2 linked regions of the Silvibacterium dinghuense genome follow. The protein of the gene in region 1 interacts with the protein of each later gene in a pairwise test. Links are inferred from orthologs where the notes say so. Each region holds a gene or a part of one and is shown on either strand. Other genes may lie near its edges. The genes, in order: nth and aceE.

Region 1 (3,185 bases):
GCGAGCAATTTCCGGCATTGATCGTGTGCCCGGCAGCGGGGCAGGGTGCGCTGGCGGTTGAGACCCGGGCCGGAGATGCGACAACTCTTGCCGCGCTCGCGTTTTTAGACGATGAGGCAACGCGTTTTTCTGTGACGGCTGAGCGTGAAGCACTTGCGGCGCTGGGTGGAGGTTGCCAGGTGCCGATTGGTATCTATTGCCAGCCTGTTGGTGATGGGTACAGCATTCTGGGGGTGGTCGCGGCACCGGATGGCGCGAGCCTGGTCCGTGCCGAACTCGAATGCCAGAAAGAAGAACGGCCTGAGGTGCTGGGACGTAGGCTGGTGGAGAAGCTGCTGGCCGCGGGTGCCCGGGATATTCTCTCTTTGCTGACCTCCGTGCAGCCATGAACCTGCCGCTCATGGGCCGGCGGGTGCTGGTGACACGGGCTGCGCATCAGGCGAGCCGGTTATCGGCGAGGCTGGCCGAGTTGGGTGCCGAGGTTATCGAGATCCCGTCCATCGCGCTGGACCCCCCTGAGTCCTTTGCGTCTCTCGATAGCGCAGTGCATCATCTGTCACAGTATTCGTTACTTATTCTAACCAGCGCGAATGCGGTGGCGCCGCTGCTTGCGCGGATGCAGTTCGCACAGCTTTCTGTCGATGTACTGGCTCTGCTGCGAGTGGCCGCGGTGGGCTCCGCGACAGCTAAGGCATTGCGTGAGGCTGGGGTACGTGTGGATGTGGTGCCCGATGCGTACGTCGCGGAATCGCTCTTAACCGCGCTGGGCCGTGAAATGGCCGGACAGCATGTCTTATTGGTGCGGGCGGCGGTAGCGCGGGATGTCATCCCCGAGGGGCTGCGCGCATTGGGCGCCAACGTCACCGTGGCCGAGGCTTACCGGACGGTCGTGCCGGAGGCTTCGATCGAAAAGGTCAGAGCACTGTTTACAGAAAAAGAGCGCATTCCCGACGCGGCAACGTTCACAAGCTCATCGGCGGTTACAAATTTTCACAACCTGCTCGAGAGGGCTGGTCTTGCGCGGCCCGCAGGGCTGCAGGCTGTGTCCATCGGCCCGGTGACCAGCGCAACCTTGCGCACAGCAGCCTGGGAGCCTGCAGCGGAGGCCGATCCGCATGATCTCGATGGGTTGATCGAAGCGGTGACGCGGCTATTTCGCTAGCGCAGCTTGGCTGTGTCCACGCTGGACCAGGTTTTATCCGATGCGTGGCAGAGATCTTCGAGTGTGCAGTCGACACAGCGCGGTTTGCGCGCGATGCAGACCTGCCGTCCATGATGAATGATCTCGTGGGAATACTGAATCCAGCGGTTGTGCGGGATGATCTTCATCAGATCCTGCTCGACCTTCTTGGGCTCGGTGGCCTGTGTAAGGCCGAGGCGGCGCGAGATACGCAGAACATGCGTATCGACGACGATGCCTTCCGCGAGGCCATAGGCAACGCCGAGGACCACGCTCGCTGTTTTGCGTGCAGCGCCGGGCACGGTGATGAGCTCGGCGAGGGTGCGCGGGACCTTGCCGCCGAAATCATGCGAGATGCGTCGTGCTGCGCCGGCGATGGACTTTGCCTTGTTGCGATAGAAGCCTGTGGAGCGGATTTCTTCCTCGATGGCGGGCAGCGAGGCCTCGGCCATGGCCTGCGGAGTGGGATATTTGCGGAAGAGCTCCGGGGTAACCATGTTCACGCGTGCGTCAGTGCACTGCGCCGAGAGAATCGTCGCAACCAGCAGCTCCCACGCATTGCGGTGATGCAGCGCGCATTCGGCATTCGGATAGGCGGCGGCGAGGCGGCGGAGGATCTCATCGATTCGCTCAGGCGCGAGGTCGGTCTGGGCCAGGCGTTTTGGCGAGGCTTTTGTTTTCGCAGCGGTGACTGGCGCGGAGGCGGCTGGAGTGGCCTTCTTTGCAGAGCTTTTCACCGGTTTCTTTTGAGCGGTCTTCTTGATTGCCATGGCGAGGATGTCTGTAACGGTAGTTTGTCTGATTAGGAAATGGCTACTCCGGGTTGCCGCCGGTCTCTTTGGCATCAGCTTCGATGCCGAAGAGGGTTTCAAGTCGGGCAAGCCGTTCACGGGTTTCGCGGAGTTCCGTGTGCAGGTTCGCAACTTCGGCCTCGAGCGCGGCGATGCGATCCGGTGCGGCGGTGGTATGCGTTGCCGGTGCTGCCGCGGGTTCGCGTAGAGGGAATGCTGGTGTTCCGGCGAGCGTGTGCGCGTAGCGGGCTTCCTTTTCTCCGGGCTGGCGGGGCAGCAATGTGACCAGCGGCGCATGTTCGCGGCGCTGGATGGAGTCTTCCTCGGAGGGCTGACGGCCCATGCGTTCAAGCGTAGAGGTGACGGCGCCGATGTCGTCGAAGGTGTAGAGGCGGTCGGCGCGGCTGCGTAGCTCGCCGGGCGTCTGTGGGCCGCGGAGCAGCAGCAGGCAGAGAACCGCAATTTCGGGACGTTTGAGGTCCAGCAGGTTGCGGGCCTGATGCTCGTATTTGGTAACGCGGGCATCATGCGCGCGGCGCACAAGCGACAACTCTTCGAGGCGCGACAGGGCGCGCTCGACGGCGATCTCATCGAGCTGCATCACCGGATCGCGGCTCGATTTCTGATTGCAGGCATTGAGCAGCGCGTTGAGCGAGAGGGGGTAGTACTCGGGGGTGGTGATCTCTTTTTCGATCAGGGAGCCGAGGACGCGGAGTTCGTTGGGTTCGAGCAGGATGGCCATGGGCGTCGTGATCAGGATAGCTGCTTGCGGCAAAAAAGTTTGAAACAGGGTGTTAACCGTTGAGGCGGGTGATCCGTTGTAAGGAGTAAGAGCTGTTTCGCTCAGGAGAGTTTTGATGGACGGAAATTGGGTAGGGATCGCTTTTTTTGCTGCTGTGGTCTGGATAGCCTGGATCGTATTTTCTTCTGTTCGCCGTTACAAGGTGGCGCGGTTGCAGAGCGAGGTGCAGGCAAGCCTGCTGCAGCGTATCGACTCGAGCCAGAGCCTGATCGCTTATGCGGAAACCCCCGCCGGGCGGCAGTTTGTGGATAGCCTGACAGTCGAGCGGGAACAACGGACTCCGTACACCCGTATTCTCAACAGCGTGCAGGCAGGCATTGTCCTCACGTGCTTCGGACTGGCCATGCTGTGGCTGCGTTCGAGGATTCCTTTCTCCGCGGAGGGCTTTACCGTGTTTGGAACGCTGGCCGTA
Region 2 (3,449 bases), on another replicon or contig:
TTCGACGACCGTCACGCGACCGGCAAAGCCGTGCTCGGCGACGTGTGCCTTGACCCGCTCCACCTCGTTCGGACGCACGGCCACATAAATGCCCGCGATCGCCGGAACATCGGCAAAGGCGCGCAACGTGTGGATCAGGATCGGCGTGCCGGCCAGCTCAAGAAACTGCTTCGGAGCCGCCGAGGCCTGCCCCGCTGCCATCCGCGTGCCCAAACCGGCCGCGGGAAGAATGACGAAGACGCGCATAAGGACTGGAGTATATCAACAAATGCAGGGAAAACAGGGTAGAGAGGGTAGAGGGTAGGGCATAGAAGAAGTTCGCTCTTTGCCTCATATCTGGTGCAGCTCAAGAGGAAACCAGTCAAATCGTGACTCAGCCCCCTGACCCCTGAGCTCTGTGCCCTGCGCTCTGTATACTGAAATGTTCCGCGCAGGCGGATTCTCCCTATGAGCACAAAAGCAGAAATTCCCGTTCAGCCGGACTTCCTCGCCGAGGTCCAGGAGTGGATTGAAGCCTTCGACGAAGTCGTAGTCGGCGAAGGCCCCGAACATGGCGCGGAGCTGCTCGACGCTCTCCGCCGCCGCGCGCGCGAAGCCGGAGTGACGGCTGCCAGCGAGATCACCACCCCCTACCTCAACACCATCCCCAGGCACGAGGAAGAGACCTACCCGGGCGATCGTAACCTCGAGCAGCGCGTCGAGGCCCTCATCCGCTGGAATGCCATGGCCATGGTGCACGGCCAGAACAAGAAGGATGCCGGCATCGGCGGCCATATCGCCACCTATTCTTCGCTGGCCACCCTGCTCGAAGTGGGCTTCAACCACTTCTTCCGCGCCGACTACAACGGCCAGCCGGGCGATTTCGTCTACTTCCAGGGCCACGCCTCGCCGGGCGTCTATGCCCGCGCCTTCCTCGAAGGCCGCCTCACCGAGGAGCACCTCAAGAATTTCCGCCACGAGCTGCGCGACACGCCGGGACTCTCGTCCTATCCGCATCCCTGGCTTATGCCCGATTTCTGGCGCTTCCCCACGGTCTCGATGGGCATTGGCCCGCTGAACGCCCTCTACCAGGCGCGCTTCATGCACTATCTCGAGAACCGCGGCCTCATCGAGAAGACCAACCGCAAGATCTGGGCCTTCGTCGGTGACGGCGAGACGGGTGAGGTCGATACCCTCGGCGCGCTGCCCATCGCCACGCGCGAGAAGCTCGACAACCTGATCTTCGTGGTCAACTGCAACCTGCAGCGCCTCGACGGCCCGGTCAGCGGCAACAAGCGCATCATCGACGAGCTCGAAGGCGTCTTCCGCGGCGCCGGCTGGAACGTCATCAAGGTTGTCTGGGGCGCGGACTGGGACAAGCTCTTCGAGCGCGACCACCAGGGCCTGCTGCTCAAGCGCATGGAAGAGTGCGTGGACGGCGACTACCAGGCCTACAAGGCCAAGGGCGGCGCCTACCTGCGCCAGCACTTCTTCGGCAAGTACCCCGAGTTGCTCAAGCTGGTCGAGGACTACTCCGACGAGCAGCTGGCGAACCTGCACCGCGGCGGCCACGATCCGCAAAAGATCTACAACGCCTACAAGCGCGCCATCGAACACACCGGCAGCCCGACCGTCATCCTGGCGAAGACCGTCAAGGGCTACGGCATCGGCACCACGCAGGCCCGCAACGCCTCGCACCAGGAAAAGAAGCTGAGCGATGACGGCGTTACCGCCTTCATCAAGCAGTTCAACATCCCGATTCCCGAGGAGCAGGCCGCGGCCGGCAAACCGTGGAAACCGGAAGCGAATGCGCCGGAGATCGAGTACCTGCAGGCGCGCCGCGCCGAGTTGGGCGGCTACCTACCGCAGCGCACCGTGGCCCCGATGAACTTCAAGGCCCCCGCGCTCGACTACTACGGCGAGTGGACCGGCGGCTCGAAGGGCCGCGAGGTCTCGACCACCATGGGCTTCGTCTCCATCCTGCGCCACCTGCTCAAAGACGCGGAGTTCGGCAAGTACGTCGTACCCATCGTGCCCGATGAAGGCCGCACCTTCGGTCTCGAATCGGCCATCCGCCAGGTGGGCATCTACGCGCCCGAAGGCCAGAAGTACACCCCGCACGACTCCGACATGCTGCTCAGCTATCGCGAGGAGAAGGACGGGCAGATTCTCGAAGAGGGCATCACCGAGGCCGGTTCGCTGGCATCATTCACCGCCGCAGGCACCGCGTATGCCAACTACCGCGTCCCGGCCATTCCCTTCTACATGTACTACTCGATGTTCGGTTTCCAGCGCATCGGAGACATGATCTGGGCCTTCGCCGACTCGCGTGGCAAGGGCTTCCTGATGGGAGGTACCGCCGGACGCACCACCATGCTCGGCGAGGGCCTGCAGCACCAGGATGGCCACAGCCACGTGCTGTCCTCGACCGTGCCCACCTGCCTCAGCTACGACCCGGCCTTCGTCTACGAGCTGGCCACCATCGTCCAGGACGGCATCAAGCGCATGTACCAGGACAACGACCAGGTCTTCTACTACATCACCATGTACAACGAAGACTACGCCATGCCTGCCATGCCCGAGGGCTCGCAGGAAGGCATCCTCCGCGGCATCTACAGGTTCCAGGCCGCGCCGAAGGGCAAGGCAACTGCACAGCTCTTCGGCTCCGGTCCCATCCTCAACGAGGTCATCAAGGCGCAGGCCATTCTCGCCGACAAGTACGGCGTGCAGGCCGACGTCTGGAGCGTGACCAGCTACAACGAGCTGCGCCGCGACGCCCTCTCGGTCGAGCGCTGGAACCGCCTGCATCCGGCCGAGCCGGCGAAAAAGCCGTACATCCTCGAAGCGCTCGGTAACGCCAAGGGCCCGATCATCGCGGCTTCGGATTACATGAAGTCGATTCCCGACTCGCTCGCGCCCTGGCTGCTCGACCGCCTCGTCACGCTCGGCACCGACGGCTTCGGCCGCTCGGACAACCGCGAGCACCTGCGCCGTCACTTCGAAGTGGATGCCCCGTCGATCGTGGCCGCCACGCTCTCGAAGCTGGCCCGCGACGGCAAGTTCGACGCGAAGAAAGCCCAGGCCGCCTTCGCCGAACTCGGCATCGACACCGAAAAGATCGACGCCGCCAAGGCCTAACCAAACACTAGAACCAGACACGAAGAGCGCCGCAAGGCGCTCTTCGTGTCTGCGAAGGTTTTAATATTCGATTGTCATTCCGACCGGAGCGAGCCAAAGGCGAAGCGCAGTGGAGGAACCTGCGGTTCTTCTAATAAGCGAGGAAACGGATGCCCCATCCAAGCTCCGCTTGGGTGAGAGGATACGGACCTGAGATTGACGATGAGATTCTTACCGCAAAAAACTCTCAAGACCATCGACACGGCGGACGAGATCCAGTTCCTTCTCGTCCAGCGTCCGAGCTGGCTCCGATACGCAATCCCACTCCCTTTCATAGCCCTGCTCGTCTGGCA

Evidence for each region.
Region 2: the proteins of nth (region 1) and aceE interact in binary tests that used the Escherichia coli proteins (3 or more experiments, as listed by UniProt). The link is inferred for Silvibacterium dinghuense from one-to-one orthologs.

Annotation. Positions count from the first base shown.
Region 1 is NZ_SDMK01000002.1:675,581-678,765, reverse strand. The notes cover bases 39-3,014. They hold nth (endonuclease III), read right to left. Parts: upstream 1,918-3,014; coding sequence 1,159-1,917; downstream 39-1,158. Other genes in these bases: ESZ00_RS12025 (hypothetical protein), read left to right, coding at 2,829-3,014; ESZ00_RS12030 (YceH family protein), read right to left, coding at 1,994-2,746; ESZ00_RS12040 (uroporphyrinogen-III synthase), read left to right, coding at 386-1,162; hemC (hydroxymethylbilane synthase), read left to right, coding at 39-389. In the rest of the region: more of hemC, read left to right, coding at 1-38; more of ESZ00_RS12025, read left to right, coding at 3,015-3,185. UniProt on the Escherichia coli protein: DNA repair enzyme that has both DNA N-glycosylase activity and AP-lyase activity. The DNA N-glycosylase activity releases various damaged pyrimidines from DNA by cleaving the N-glycosidic bond, leaving an AP (apurinic/apyrimidinic) site.
Region 2 is NZ_SDMK01000001.1:1,282,887-1,286,335, forward strand. The notes cover bases 78-3,317. They hold aceE (pyruvate dehydrogenase (acetyl-transferring), homodimeric type), read left to right. Parts: upstream 78-447; coding sequence 448-3,117; downstream 3,118-3,317. Other genes in these bases: ispD (2-C-methyl-D-erythritol 4-phosphate cytidylyltransferase), read right to left, coding at 78-246. Also shown: more of ispD, read right to left, coding at 1-77; ESZ00_RS05060 (hypothetical protein), read left to right, coding at 3,319-3,449. UniProt on the Escherichia coli protein: Component of the pyruvate dehydrogenase (PDH) complex, that catalyzes the overall conversion of pyruvate to acetyl-CoA and CO(2).